DNA from 3 places in the Enterobacter sp. PL_is511 genome. Region 1 is predicted to be linked to each of the others. Evidence: predicted binding sites of a transcription regulator. Region 1 holds the regulator's gene; each other region holds the start of a gene.
What was found. Region 1 encodes PurR, which represses purine synthesis genes. Its sites were predicted from a motif close to CANGCAAACGTTTGCNTG; they were not measured.

Region 1 (4,665 bases):
AATGGTGGCGAAAATACGGTTTGTGCGGTTAGCCGGATAGTAGTCGGTCACCAGCGCCTGCCAGGTCACCGCCGCAGCACAGACGCCCACGGCCTGAATAAAGCGCAGCACCAGCAGCCAGGTGGCATCGCGCACCCACAGCATCCCCAGGCAGCCCACGGCAAAAATGGCCAGACCCAGCAGCAGTACCGGTTTACGACCAAAGCGATCCGAGAGCGGTCCCCACAGCAGCTGCGCGAAAGCGAAACCGGCAAGGAACAGGCTCAGGCTGGCGCTGATGGCCGCCGCAGGGGTTTGCAGGTCTTCCTGCATCGCGGCAAACGCGGGCAGGTACATGTCGGTGGCCAAAAAGCCCAGCACGCTTAAGCCGCCGAGCCAGACTAAAAATCCTTTCCTGGGTTGCATTCTCTTATTCTCCTGAGGAGGCAGGTGTACGTTGGCGGAGAGTGTAGGGAGTGCAAAGCGGCTTGTGAAACGCTAATATTTGGCGGGTGCATTCAAATTTTTTGCAGGCAGAAAATGTGGTCAGATTATTCTCTTGAAGTGGTCGATGCTGTTGCACGTAACGGCAGCTTTAGCGGTGCAGCGCAGGAGCTGCACCGCGTCCCTTCGGCCATCAGCTACACGGTGCGTCAGCTGGAGGAGTGGCTGGCGGTTCCGCTGTTTGAGCGGCGCCATCGTGATGTGGAATTAACGCCCGCAGGGGCGTGGTTTTTGAAGGAAGGGCGTTCTGTTATCAAAAAAATGCAGATCACCCGCGAACAGTGTCAGCAGATCGCTAACGGCTGGCGGGGGCATCTTTCCATCGCGGTGGATAACATCGTTAAGCCGGAACGTACCCGGCAGATGATCGTCGATTTCTATCGTCATTTTTCAGATGTCGAGCTGCGGGTCTCGCAGGAGGTGTTCAACGGCGTCTGGGATGCGCTGGCGGACGGCAGGGCAGAGATGGCAATCGGGGCCACGCAGGCGATCCCGGTCGGGGGACGTTACGCCTTTCGCGATATGGGCATGCTGAGCTGGAAGTGCGTGGTGGCAAGCGATCATCCGCTGGCGGTGATGGAGGGGCCGCTCAGCGATGATACGCTGCGCAACTGGCCGTCGCTGGTGCTGGAGGATACCTCCCGTTCATTGCCGAAGCGTATCACCTGGCTTCTGGACAACCAGCGGCGGGTGGTGGCCCCTGACTGGGAATCGTCGGCGACGTGCCTCAGCGCCGGACTGTGCGTCGCGATGGTGCCCGTTCATTTCGCGCGTCCGCGCATCGATACCGGAGAGTGGGTTGAGCTGACGCTGGAGAATCCGTTCCCGGATGCGGCCTGCTGCCTGACCTGGCAGCAAAGTGATGTCTCGCCTGCGATGGCCTGGCTGCTGGATTATCTGGGAGACAGCGAAACGCTAAACCGGGAATGGTTACGGGAGCCAGCATAGCTGGCCCCGTAAAGCGATTAACGACGGTAGTCGCGGAACGGACCGTCCGCAACGGAACGGCGTTCGATAAGACGCGGGTGAACTTCAATGGACTGCGACTCTTCACGTTTGTTGACGATCCTGTCCATCAGCATATTGAAGGCCGTTTCGCCCAGCGAATCTTTCGGCTGGTGAATGGTGGTCAACGCTGGCGTGAAGAAACGCGCGTTACGCACGTTGTCATACCCGATCACGGAAATATCCTGCGGTACGCGCAGACCCAGCTCGTCGGCAGCGCAGAGCGCGCCCATAGCCATGATGTCACCCCCGCAGAAAACGGCGGTCGGACGGTGTGGCTGGGAGACGATCTGCTGCATTGCGCGGTAGCCCGACTCCGGCTCAAAGTCGCCCTGCACAATCCAGTTTTCCGGCACGTTGATCAGCGCTTCTTCCATCGCTTTCATAAAACCGGCCAGACGGCCCGCGCCGGTGTTGCGCTCCAGCGGACCGGGGATCACGCCAATCTCGCGGTGACCGCGTTCGATCAGATAACGACCGGCCATATAGCCGCCTTCAAAGGCATTATCGATAACGGAATCAGTGAAATCCGCGCGCGCTTCGCCCCAGTCCATGACCACCATGGGAATATGGCGATACTCTTCGAGCATCGACAGCACGGATTCCGGGTACTCGGAACACATTACCAGCAGGCCATCAACGCGCTTTTGCGCCATCATCGACAGGTAGGCACGCTGTTTTTCTATGCTGTTCCATGCGTTGCCCAGAATCAGGGTATAGCCTTTCTGGAAGCAGTTCTTCTCTACCGCTTCAATGATCTCGGCAAAATAGGCCGCTTCACTGCTAGTGGCCAGCAATCCAATGGATTTGGTGTGATTAACCTTGAGGCTGCGCGCAACCGCACTTGGCGAATAGTGCAGCTCTTTGATCGCTGCCCAGACGGCGTTGCGCGTCTCTTCCGCCACGAAGCGGGTTTTGTTAATTACATGTGATACGGTTGTAGTGGAAACGTTTGCGCGTTTTGCTACGTCTTTAATTGTTGCCATTAAATGTCACTCCAGACCATATCCTAAACTCCTGAAAAACTTGAAGGTAAACGTTTGCCTTCTCTCACCCTTATCACGCAATCTTGAATTGCGGCACGCCGGGAAAACGACACGGGACGTCAGGAGGGGGTCAATGGCCGGTACGCTAATAAATTTAGCGTGGAATTTTGTCCTATCTTGATGAAAAGGGGAAGAGGTAAAGTGTTTATCAGCCTAAATCCAGGAAGATTTTTGACGTAAATTATGCAAAAATGAGCAGGCTCACTTTTCGTGGGGGGATTAAAAGGAGAAAAATTGATGAGTTCCGATCTGAAGTTTTCGCTGTTCACCACCGTTATTGTGCTGGCTCTGATTGTCGCGGCCGGTCTGACGGCTGCGCTGCACTGATTTACGCGGAGGGAGAGCCTTCTCCCTCCCGATCGACCCGATTGTTACTTCTCTGGCAAAAATCTTTTGCCATTTTGTTAACTTCTCATTTTTTGTGATTGATGTCATGCTTTCCGCTTCTTTGTTCTGTGTCACCACATGACACGGCATCCGGAGTTGACGCATGAAAATCAATTTTCCCCTGCTGGCCCTGGCGATTGGCGCTTTTGGGATTGGCACCACTGAATTCTCCCCGATGGGGTTACTGCCCGTCATCGCCCGCGGCGTGGACGTCTCGATCCCTGCGGCAGGGATGTTAATCAGCGCCTATGCTATCGGCGTGATGGTGGGGGCGCCGCTGATGACGCTTCTCCTTTCGCACCGCGCGCGCCGCAATGCGCTGATTTTCCTGATGGCGATTTTCACCCTGGGTAACGTGCTTTCGGCCATTTCGCCGGACTACACCACGCTGATGCTGTCTCGTATTCTGACCAGCCTTAACCACGGCGCGTTCTTCGGGCTGGGATCGGTCGTGGCTGCCAGCGTGGTGCCAAAACATAAGCAGGCCAGCGCCGTAGCAACCATGTTTATGGGGCTAACGATTGCCAACATCGGCGGGGTGCCTGCGGCAACCTGGCTGGGGGAAGCGATCGGCTGGCGGATGTCCTTCCTGGCAACGGCCGGGCTGGGCGTGGTCGCGATGGTGGCGCTGTTCTTCTCCCTGCCGAAAGGCAGCGCGGGTGAACGTCCTGACGTGCGCAGAGAGCTGTCGGTGCTGGTGCGCCCGCAGGTCCTCTCCGCGCTGCTCACCACCGTGCTGGGGGCAGGGGCGATGTTTACCCTCTACACCTATATTTCACCGGTATTGCATGACATCACCCACGCAACGCCTCTCTTTGTGACCGCGATGCTGGTACTGATAGGCGTGGGCTTCTCGATCGGCAACTATCTCGGCGGGAAATTTGCCGACCGTTCCGTGAGCGGCACGCTGAAGGGCTTCTTAACCCTGCTGATTGCCATCATGATTGCCATTCCGTGGCTGGCGCGTAATGAGTTTGGGGCCGCGATCGCAATGGTCGTCTGGGGAGCCGCCACCTTTGCCGTGGTGCCGCCGCTGCAGATGCGCGTGATGCGCGTCGCGCATGAAGCGCCGGGCCTCTCATCGTCGGTCAACATCGGCGCCTTCAACCTGGGCAACGCGCTCGGTGCGGCGGCCGGTGGGGCCGTGATTTCAGGGGGACTGGGGTACAGCTTTGTGCCGGTGATGGGGGCGATTATTGCCGCGCTCGGCCTGCTGCTGGTGATGATGTCGGGTCGTAAACAGCCTGAAGCAGCCTGCGCTGCGGAATAAACCAAAAACGCAGAAGGGCGAACCCTTCTGCGTGTCTCTTACGCGGCGAAGTTCTTCGCGACAAAGTCCCAGTTAACCAGTGCCCAGAAGTGCTCCAGGTAGTTCGGGCGCGCGTTGCGGTAATCAATGTAGTAAGCGTGTTCCCATACGTCCACGGTCATCAGCGGCTTAGCGCTGGTGGTCAGCGGGGTGCCTGCGTTAGAGGTGGACACGATAGCCAGTTTGCCATCCGCCTCTTTAACCAGCCACGTCCAGCCCGAACCGAAGTTCTTGATGGCTGCATCGGTAAATTTCGCTTTGAAATCCGCGAAGCTGCCAAAGGCGGCGTTGATAGCGGTAGCCAGTTCACCGGCAGGTTCGCCACCGGCGTTTGGCGCCAGGCAGTGCCAGTAGAAGGTGTGGTTCCACACCTGAGCCGCGTTGTTGAATACGCCACCCTCTGAGCTGCGGACGATCTCTTCCAGCGTTTTGCCT
Region 2 (4,665 bases), on a different contig from region 1:
CACGTTACGCAGAACCTGTAACAGACGTACGCCGTAAATCGCGCCGCTGGCGCCGCTGAGCCCAACAATGAGTCGTTTCATGATTTTCGCCCTTACTGATTTCAGGGCAGACTGTGCAGGATTTTGCGGGGAGTTGCAAGTGAGGGCATTCGCCCTCACTTGCCGGAGCATCAACCTTCGTTGTGCATCTCTAAACTTTCGAGATCGTTCTGCATCTGGACGGCTTTCGCATCGTCGTTACGCAGCGAATCAAGATAGTCGAGGTACTGCTGGTCAACGTCTTTGGTCACGTAAATACCGTTGAACACGGAGCATTCAAACTGCTGAATTTCCGGGTTCTCGGCACGCACCGCGTCGATGAGATCGTTCAGATCCTGGAAAATCAGGCCGTCGGCACCGATGATTTGGCGAATTTCATCTACTTCACGGCCGTGAGCGATCAGCTCGTTGGCGGTTGGCATATCGATGCCGTACACGTTCGGGAAGCGAATCTCCGGCGCAGCAGAGGCCAGGTAGACTTTCTTCGCACCCGCTTCGCGCGCCATCTCGATAATCTGCTCAGAGGTGGTGCCGCGAACGATGGAGTCATCCACCAGCAGAACGTTCTTGTCGCGGAATTCCGCGCGGTTGGCGTTCAGCTTGCGGCGCACGGACTTACGACGCAGGTGCTGCCCCGGCATGATAAAGGTGCGGCCAACGTAGCGGTTCTTCACGAAGCCCTGACGGTATGGCTTGTCCAGAATGCGGGCGATCTCCAGCGCGATATCGCAGGAGGTTTCCGGGATAGGAATCACCACGTCGATGTCGAGATCGTCCCACTCGCGAGCAATCTTCTCGCCCAGCTTGGTGCCCATGTTGACGCGCGCGCTGTAGACGGAAATCTTGTCGATGAAGGAATCCGGACGGGCAAAGTAAACGTATTCAAACAGGCACGGGTTGCTGACCGGGTTGTCGGCACACTGGCGGGTAAACAGCTGGCCCTTCTCGGTGATGTAGACCGCTTCGCCCGGCGCAACGTCGCGCAGGAATTCGAAGCCCAGGGTATCCAGCGCCACGCTCTCAGAGGCAACCATATATTCAGTACGGCCATCGCCGAGGTCGCGCTTACCGAGCACCAGCGGACGAATGCCGTTAGGATCGCGGAAGGCGACCATACCGTGACCGATGATCATCGCAACGCAGGCGTACGCGCCGCGGATCTGACGGTTTGTCGCGGCAATCGCGGCAAAAATGTTGTCTGCTTCCAGCGGATAGTGACGGAAGTTATCCAGCTCGCTGGCGAACACATTGAGCAGGATTTCAGAATCAGAGGTGGTGTTAATGTGGCGACGTTTCTCTTCGAACAGCTTTTTACGCAGCTCATGCGCGTTGGTCAGGTTGCCGTTATGAGCAAGGGTAATGCCATACGGTGAGTTGACGTAGAAAGGCTGTGCCTCAGAGGCGCTGGAACTGCCAGCAGTAGGATAACGAACGTGACCGATCCCCATATTACCTTGCAGACGCTGCATATGGCGGGCTTCAAACACATCGTTTACCAGGCCATTCGCCTTGCGTAAACGGAAGCAGTTGTTTGCATCAATGGTGATGATACCCGCAGCATCCTGCCCACGGTGCTGAAGCACCGTTAACGCGTCATAAATCGACTGGTTTACCGGCATGAAACCGGCGATACCGACAATACCGCACATTCGTCTTTTCCTCGTTAAGCCACATCTCAGGGTTTATGCCCTGGGCAAAAAACTTGACGAGCTTTGCAGATAGTCAAAGAACCATCTGATGATGAAGCTGAACTCTGGAATGAGCTGCGATTTTTGCCAGTCTTCGCTTTTGGAGAACCCGGTGAAGGTATCCAGGAAGAACAGGATCGCGGCCACAATCAGCACGCCTCGTAATGCCCCGAAACAGATCCCGAGCACCCTGTCCGTTCCTGACAGACCGGTTTTCTCGACCAGCTGACCTATCACGTAATTCACGATAGCGCCGACAATCAGCGTTGCGATAAACAGCACCGCGATAGCGATTCCATTTCGGACCAGTTCATCTTCAAAGCCCGTGAACCAGACAGACAGGTAAGTGTAGTAATGACTGGCAACAAAGAAAGCACAACCCCATGTCACCAGCGATAACGCTTCACGAACAAAGCCACGGATCAGGCTAACCAGACAGGAAAAACCAATCACCGCAATGATGGCGTAATCAATCCAGACCATATGTGTCCCACGATTTAACGCCCTGTCATCCAGTTCGGGGCGAATTCTAACAGAAAAAGAAAACGTTTGCGTAGGGATTTCCTTCCCGCGCGTAAATAAAAAAGGCGCTGAAAAAATGTTCAACGCCACGGTCCATTTGACGTCTCTGTGGACGTCTGCTCCCCCCTCACCCCAACCCTCTCCCTCAAGGGAGAGGGAGCAAACCATTCCGGGAATGGGTAAGATCTTATCAGTTCGCGCTGTAGCCCATCACCACACCGCTCAGGCCGGAGATCTGCTTCAGCTCACCGAGCGAACCTTTAAGCTTATCTTTGGACGCTTCTGGCCCCACGAGGATACGGGTAATTTTACCCTGCACCGGCGTGGAAGGTGAAGTGTAAACACGATATCCCGCACTGCGCAGTTTGCTCACGACCTCGTTGACCTTATCGGCGTTTTTCAGCGCACCAAGCTGCACCACGTAGGCTTTACCCGTTGGGGCAGCGGCATCCTGCTGCGCCGGTTTTGCTGGCGGAGGTGTCTCTGACGCCGCGGCTAGCTGTTCTGCGGCTTTATCCCGCTGCGGTTTCGGCTGCGGCTGCGGCTTCTCAACCGGCTTCGGTTTTTCAACCGGTTTAGGCTGCTCGACCGGCACCGGATCGATATCGCTGTTGCTCGCTGCCGCCAGGCGAGACGGATCGAGCGATGGTGCGGCGGCATCGCCTGCACGCACCTCTTCCGCCGCCCCTTCCGGCGGCTGAGCAGGCAGCGCCTGCGTCGCCGCAGGCAGCATATCCGGCTCATCGCGGTCACCCGGCTTCGGCACCAGCGGAATAGCGGCAAACTCATCCTGATAATGCTTTTTCTGCCCGTCGAGCAGACCCGGGAGAATAATCACCCCGAGCGCGACCAGCACAATGGTTCCTGTTAAACGGTTCTGAAACTTACTCGCCACCGGTTCTCCCCGCGTCCATCACTTCCATGACATGTGCCACCGTGTGGAATGACCCACACACCAGCACGGTATCTTCTGGTTTAGCATCCGCCATCGCGGCATGCCAGGCCTGAGCCACGCTACTGTAGATTGCGCCTTTGCCGAGATGTTCCATCAGTTGCTCAGCCGTCGCGCCGCGCGGCCCCTCCAGAGGAGCACAATACCAGCTATCGACCACACTCTCCATGCAGGCCAGCGTCCCGCCGATATCTTTATCATGAAGCATACCGATAACCGCCAGCACGCGCCCGGTTTTTGGTAACGAATTGAGACGTCCCGCGAGATACGCCGCCGCATGGGGGTTATGCGCCACGTCCAGAATCAGGCGCGGTGATTCGCTGACGATCTGGAAACGCCCGGGCAACAGCGCATTCTTAATGCCGTCGCGGATCGCCTGCTCGCTGACCGTGAGGCCACTGGCGCGCAGTGCCGCCAGCGCGGTTGCCGCGTTCGGCTGCGGTACCTGCGGCAGCGGCAGGTTGTCGAGCGCGCCCTGCGCGTCGCTAAAGCGCCAGCCGTTATCCTGGACCTCGTACTGCCAGTCAACGTCGCGGCGCACCAGACGCGCGCCCTTCTCGTTCGCCACGTCAGCAATGGTATGCGGCATATCCGGCTCGCCAACCACCGCGGGCTTATTTGCGCGGAAAATACCGGCCTTCTCGCGGCCAATGCTTTCACGATCCGGTCCCAGCCAGTCGATATGGTCCAGCGCGATGCTGGTGACCACCGCCACGTCCGCATCCACCATATTGGTCGCATCAAGACGTCCGCCGAGGCCAACCTCAAGAATCACCACATCCAGCTGCGCCTGTTTGAACAGCCACAGCGCCGACAGGGTGCCGTATTCAAAATAGGTTAATGAGATCTCACCGCGTGCGGCTTCAATTTCCGCGAACGACGCCGTATGCGCCGATTCCGGCAGTTCGCGGTTCTGCACACGAACGCGCTCGGTATAGCGGACCAGGTGTGGCGAGCTGTACACGCCAACTTTGTAACCCGCGGCCATCAGGACAGATTCCAGCGTGCGGCAGGTCGTGCCTTTACCGTTGGTCCCCGCGACGGTGAACACGAAAGGTGCCGGTTTGAGCACATCAAGACGCGCGGCGACCTGGCTTACGCGCTCAAGCCCCATATCGATGGTTTTACTGTGCAGGTTTTCCAGATAAGAAAGCCACGCGGCCAGGGGCGACGTGGCTTGGGGAATGCTTTTATTTTCCATAATGCCCGGTTGTCATTAACAGATTAGAAAGCAAAAGGGCAGCGCCAACCGGCCCTGCCCTTTTCAGTTATCAGGCCTCGGGTTCCTGATCCGGTACCACCACGCCTTCGCGCGGCTCATCCGGGTTCGGCGCTGGCAGATTCATCAGCTTCGCCAGGATGCTCGCCAGCTTCAGGCGCATTTCCGGACGGCGGACGATCATGTCGATGGCGCCTTTCTCGATGAGGAACTCACTGCGCTGGAAGCCCGGCGGCAGTTTCTCG
Region 3 (4,665 bases), 450 kb from region 1:
GTCGTTCACGCCGTTAAAATGCACCGCAAAGGTGGCATTCGGGGTGAAGATCTCTGTCCAGTCGATCATCTGTACGCCGGTATAGAGGTCAAGGTCGCTATAAACCTTGCACTCCTTCATCGGCAGCATGATGCGCGACGCCAGACGGCTCCACATCAGGCTCTGGTAAATAAGCCGTGTGTCGCCCTCAAAATGGACACCACCCTGAACCACCTGGCACTCTTGTGCGCCCAGGCTTTCCAGTTCAGTTTTTAACAGCTCTTCCAGCCCACGGGCCGTACTGGCAAACAGAGAATTCATATCGTCACTTTTACTCTTAGAAAATTGTCGCGCATTATAGCTAATATGGCGTGTATGTCATAAAGTTGAAGGCTTATTTTCATTTGTGGGAGTGTGCAGTGGCGACGTTATCCAGGCTTTTTATTCATCCGGTGAAATCCATGCGCGGCATCGGCGTCTCTCACGCGCTGGCCGACATGAGCGGATTCGCCTTCGATCGTATTTTTATGGTCACCGAGCCTGACGGTACGTTCATTACCGCACGTCAGTTCCCTCAGATGGTTCGCTTTACCCCTTCCCCGCTTCATGACGGTTTGCACCTGACCGCGCCGGACGGTTCCAGCGCGGTGATTCGCTTTGCTGATTTTGCGCTCGTCGATGCGCCAACGGAAGTGTGGGGTAACCATTTTACCGCGCGCATCGCCCCGGATGAGATTAACCGCTGGCTGAGCGGCTTCTTCTCCCGCGACGTTCAACTACGCTGGGTTGGGCCTGAACTGACGCGTCGCGTGAAGCGCCACGACGCCGTTCCCCTCTCCTTCGCCGATGGCTTCCCGTTCCTGCTGACTAACGAAGCCTCGCTGCGTGATTTACAACGCCGCTGCAAAGCCAGCGTTCAGATGGAACAGTTTCGTCCGAACCTGGTGGTGACCGGTGTTGACGCCTGGGACGAAGACACCTGGAAAGTGATCCGCATTGGCAGCGTCATCTTTGATGTCGTAAAACCCTGTAGCCGCTGCATTTTCACCACGGTGAGCCCGGAGAAAGGCCAGAAGCACCCTTCCGGCGAACCGCTGAAGACGCTGCAGTCATTCCGCACCGCGCAGGACAACGGCGATGTGGATTTCGGCCAGAACCTGATCCCGCGCTCCAGCGGTGCAATCCGCGTTGGTGATGAGGTAGAGATCCTTGCCCGAGGGCCTGCAAGAGTGTACGGCTCAGGTCAGGAAGAAGAAATGGTCGACGTTGTGACGAATGTCGCCTCTGCGGTAGATATTCACTGGCAGGGAAACATCATCCGTGGCAACAACCAGCAGGTATTACTGGAGCAACTGGAGCAGGCAGGTATTCGCGTCCCCTATTCCTGTCGCGCAGGCATTTGCGGATGCTGCCGCATCAGGCTGGTGGATGGCGAAGTAAGTGCGTTGAAAAAATCGGCAATTGGAAATGATGGCACAATTCTGTGCTGTAGCTGCATACCGAAAACGTCCGTACAGCTGGAAGCTTAAACCGCCTGTTCGAGGCTGAAAGAATCTACGCGCAGCTGTGGCTTCAGCCTGTCGTTCATCACTTTAATGGCATCGCCAAGCTGCATCGTCCGCCCGGCAATGGTTACGCCGGGCTGGGCCAGCAGGCAGAGCGCAGCATTTTCACCAGGCTCAACCACCAGCAGGCTTACCTCTTCTGCGGTATCGCTCAGATTGACGCTCGCCGCATCACCCGTTGCCGGGGTCCAGCTCATACCGTGCGCAAGAAAATGCCAGCTTTTTGGCATTTGCGGTTTCAGGAAGCGGATAGCCACCAGCGCATTTAATACCAGCTCGGCACGCTGCTCTTTAGAAAGCACCAGATCGCGGCATTTTTCCTCAAAGGAGAAATAAAGCGCCGCATCGTCAACGCAAAAGCCCGACGGGGAAAACGCGTCCGGGGTTAACATTCGGCGGGCGAAACGAGAGCGAAACAACATGCCATTGGCTAAATCGAGCATCATTCGATCATGCTCGTCGCAAAAATACCAGCGCCAGTTATCGTCAGGTTTAATTCGCATGTTTCTCTCCCGTCCCCGAAACGTCCTGTACTAAAAATGTCCTGATCGCCGCTTCGTTTATAACACCATTAATAAAAGACTATAATGTCTAAATAAGCAACAGTGACGGAATATAAAACAACCAGGGCTGGAAATAAAGCCCTGGTTGTCTGATTAAGAGAAAAGATTAGATATGAGTAACGATTTCTTTAATCAGCGGCGGTCCTTTAAAAATAAAGCCGGAATAGATTTGCACCAGTGACGCACCCGCCGCCATCTTCTCGCGCGCAGCAATCACGGAGTCGATGCCACCGACGCCAATAATCGGCAGGCGTCCTTTTAATTCCGCAGACAGGGCGCGAATAATCTCGGTGCTTTTTAATTGTACCGGACGTCCGCTTAACCCACCCGCTTCGTCACAGTTTTTCATTCCCTGCACGAGGGAGCGATCGAGGGTGGTATTGGTTGCAATCACACCATCAATATTATGGCGAACTAAACTGTCGGCAACCTGGATCAATTCTTCGGCAGAAAGATCCGGGGCGATCTTAACCGCGACCGGAACATATTTATGGTGGATCGTCTGGAGTTCATTTTGTTTATTTTTAATGGCGCCCAGAAGATCGTCCAGCGCTTCGCCATATTGTAAGGAGCGCAACCCCGGAGTATTGGGTGAAGAAATATTCACCGCAATATAACCGGCATAGGCGTAGACTTTTTCCATACAAATCAGATAGTCATCTTTACCCTGCTCGACCGGCGTGTCTTTATTTTTGCCGATATTGATGCCCAGAATTCCGTCAAAGTGGGCTTTTTTAACGTTCTCAACAAGGTGATCAACGCCAAGGTTATTAAAGCCCATACGGTTGATCAGCCCTTCGGCTTCAACCAGGCGGAACAGGCGCGGCTTGTCATTTCCCGGCTGCGGGCGCGGCGTGACGGTCCCGATTTCAATAGAGCCAAAGCCCATCGCGCCCAGGGCATCAATACACTCGCCATTTTTGTCCAGACCAGCCGCCAGACCCAGCGGATTTTTAAAGGTCAGACCCATGCACTGCACAGGTTTTTCCGGCACATTCTGACGCACAAGAGCGGCCAGCGGCGTTCCGGTAATACGACGTAATTGCTGCATTGTAAATTCATGAGCGCGCTCAGGGTCGAGCTGGAAAAGAGCTTTACGAACGAAGGGGTAGTACATGAACTCTCCTGGATTCCCGGTGTGCAAACCGGGAGGGGATTATGGGCGATCCACGCGCGAAAGGGAATTGACCTGCGGCAAAAAATCAGCGTAAAACGCAATCGTTTACCTCCCTGTCTATTTCTTATGCACTTTTTCGCATTTTAATTGCAGATAAATCATTTAGTGGAATAACCGCGCGGTGTCACACTCCTGAAAATTGTTATGAATTTTAGATAAAAGCAAACAATTAGTTATAAGGAGGAAGTATGCGCGTCATTACCCTGGCCGGAAGTCCACGATTCCCTTCGCGCTCCAGCGCCCTGCTGGAATATGCCCGCGAAAAACTCAATGCCCTGGATGTGGAAGTGTGCCACTGGAACCTGCATAACTTCGAACCTGAAGATCTGCTTTATGCCCGTTTCGACAGCCCTGCGCTTAAAACGCTCATCGAGCAGCTTAACGGCGCTGACGGCCTAATTGTGGCAACGCCCATTTATAAAGCCTCTTTTTCCGGGGCGCTGAAAACCCTGCTCGATCTGCTTCCGGAACGTGCCCTGGACGGCAAAGTCGTGCTGCCGCTGGCAACGGGCGGTACGGTTGCCCATTTACTGGCCGTGGATTATGCCCTGAAGCCGGTGCTCAACGCGCTGAAAGCGCAGGAGATCCTCCACGGCGTTTTCGCCGATGACTCCCAGGTTATCGATTATCAACATAAACCTCATTTTACGCCGAACCTGCAAACCCGCCTCGATACTGCCCTGGAAACCTTCTGGCATGCTCTGCACCGCAGGGATATCCAGGCGCCGGCGTTTGGTCAGCCTCAAGGAGTCGCACATGTTTAAAACGTTAACCCGTATCGGCCTGGCAGGTCTGATGGCGCTTTCCTCGCTGGCCCATGCCGCCGAAACGGCTCCGGAAAGTTTACGCATTGGTTATCAGAAAGGCAGCGTCAGCATGGTGCTGGCGAAAAGCCACCAGCTTCTGGAAAAACGCTTCCCGGACACCAAATTCTCCTGGGTGGAGTTCCCGGCTGGCCCGCAGATGCTGGAGGCCCTGAACGTCGGCAGTATCGATCTCGGCAGTACGGGTGATATTCCGCCGATATTCGCCCAGGCGGCGGGAGCGGACCTCGTCTATGTTGGCGTTGAGCCGCCCAAACCGAAGGCCGAAGTGATTCTGGTGCCAGAAAACAGCGACATTAAAAGCGTCGCCGATCTTAAAGGGCATAAAGTTGCTTTCCAGAAAGGTTCCAGCTCACACAACCTGCTGCTGCGTGCCCTGCAAGAAGCCGGACTCAAGTTCACTGACATTCAACCTGTTTACCTGACGCCTGCCGACGCGCGCGCCGCATTCCAGCAGAAGAACGTTGATGCCTGGGCCATCTGGGATCCGTACTACTCCGCCGCATTACTGCAGGGCGGCGTTCGCGTGCTGAAAGACGGCACCACGCTGAAGCAGA

Region 2: the regulator PurR is predicted to act here: its motif matches at 2,266-2,283, upstream of cvpA (colicin V production protein).
Region 3: the regulator PurR is predicted to act here: its motif matches at 3,319-3,336, upstream of pyrD (quinone-dependent dihydroorotate dehydrogenase).

Annotation. Positions count from the first base shown of each region.
Region 1 is NZ_JBVPGP010000024.1:1,152,283-1,156,947, forward strand. Features, by position in the region: gene punC (purine nucleoside transporter PunC) at 1-405, opposite strand, end outside; gene punR (DNA-binding transcriptional activator PunR) at 520-1,431, shown strand; gene purR (HTH-type transcriptional repressor PurR) at 1,449-2,474, opposite strand; gene cydH (cytochrome bd-I oxidase subunit CydH) at 2,772-2,861, shown strand; gene AC0TN7_RS21095 (MFS transporter) at 3,025-4,191, shown strand; gene sodB (superoxide dismutase [Fe]) at 4,230-4,665, opposite strand, start outside.
Region 2 is NZ_JBVPGP010000021.1:75,758-80,422, forward strand. Features, by position in the region: gene AC0TN7_RS09720 (UbiX family flavin prenyltransferase) at 1-81, opposite strand, end outside; gene purF (amidophosphoribosyltransferase) at 171-1,688, opposite strand; gene cvpA (colicin V production protein) at 1,722-2,210, opposite strand; gene dedD (cell division protein DedD) at 2,440-3,144, opposite strand; gene folC (bifunctional tetrahydrofolate synthase/dihydrofolate synthase) at 3,134-4,402, opposite strand; gene accD (acetyl-CoA carboxylase, carboxyltransferase subunit beta) at 4,473-4,665, opposite strand, start outside.
Region 3 is NZ_JBVPGP010000024.1:703,035-707,699, reverse strand. Features, by position in the region: gene rlmKL (bifunctional 23S rRNA (guanine(2069)-N(7))-methyltransferase RlmK/23S rRNA (guanine(2445)-N(2))-methyltransferase RlmL) at 1-300, opposite strand, end outside; gene AC0TN7_RS18720 (YcbX family protein) at 399-1,508, shown strand; gene zapC (cell division protein ZapC) at 1,505-2,047, opposite strand; gene pyrD (quinone-dependent dihydroorotate dehydrogenase) at 2,214-3,224, opposite strand; gene ssuE (NADPH-dependent FMN reductase) at 3,473-4,048, shown strand; gene AC0TN7_RS18700 (aliphatic sulfonate ABC transporter substrate-binding protein) at 4,041-4,665, shown strand, end outside.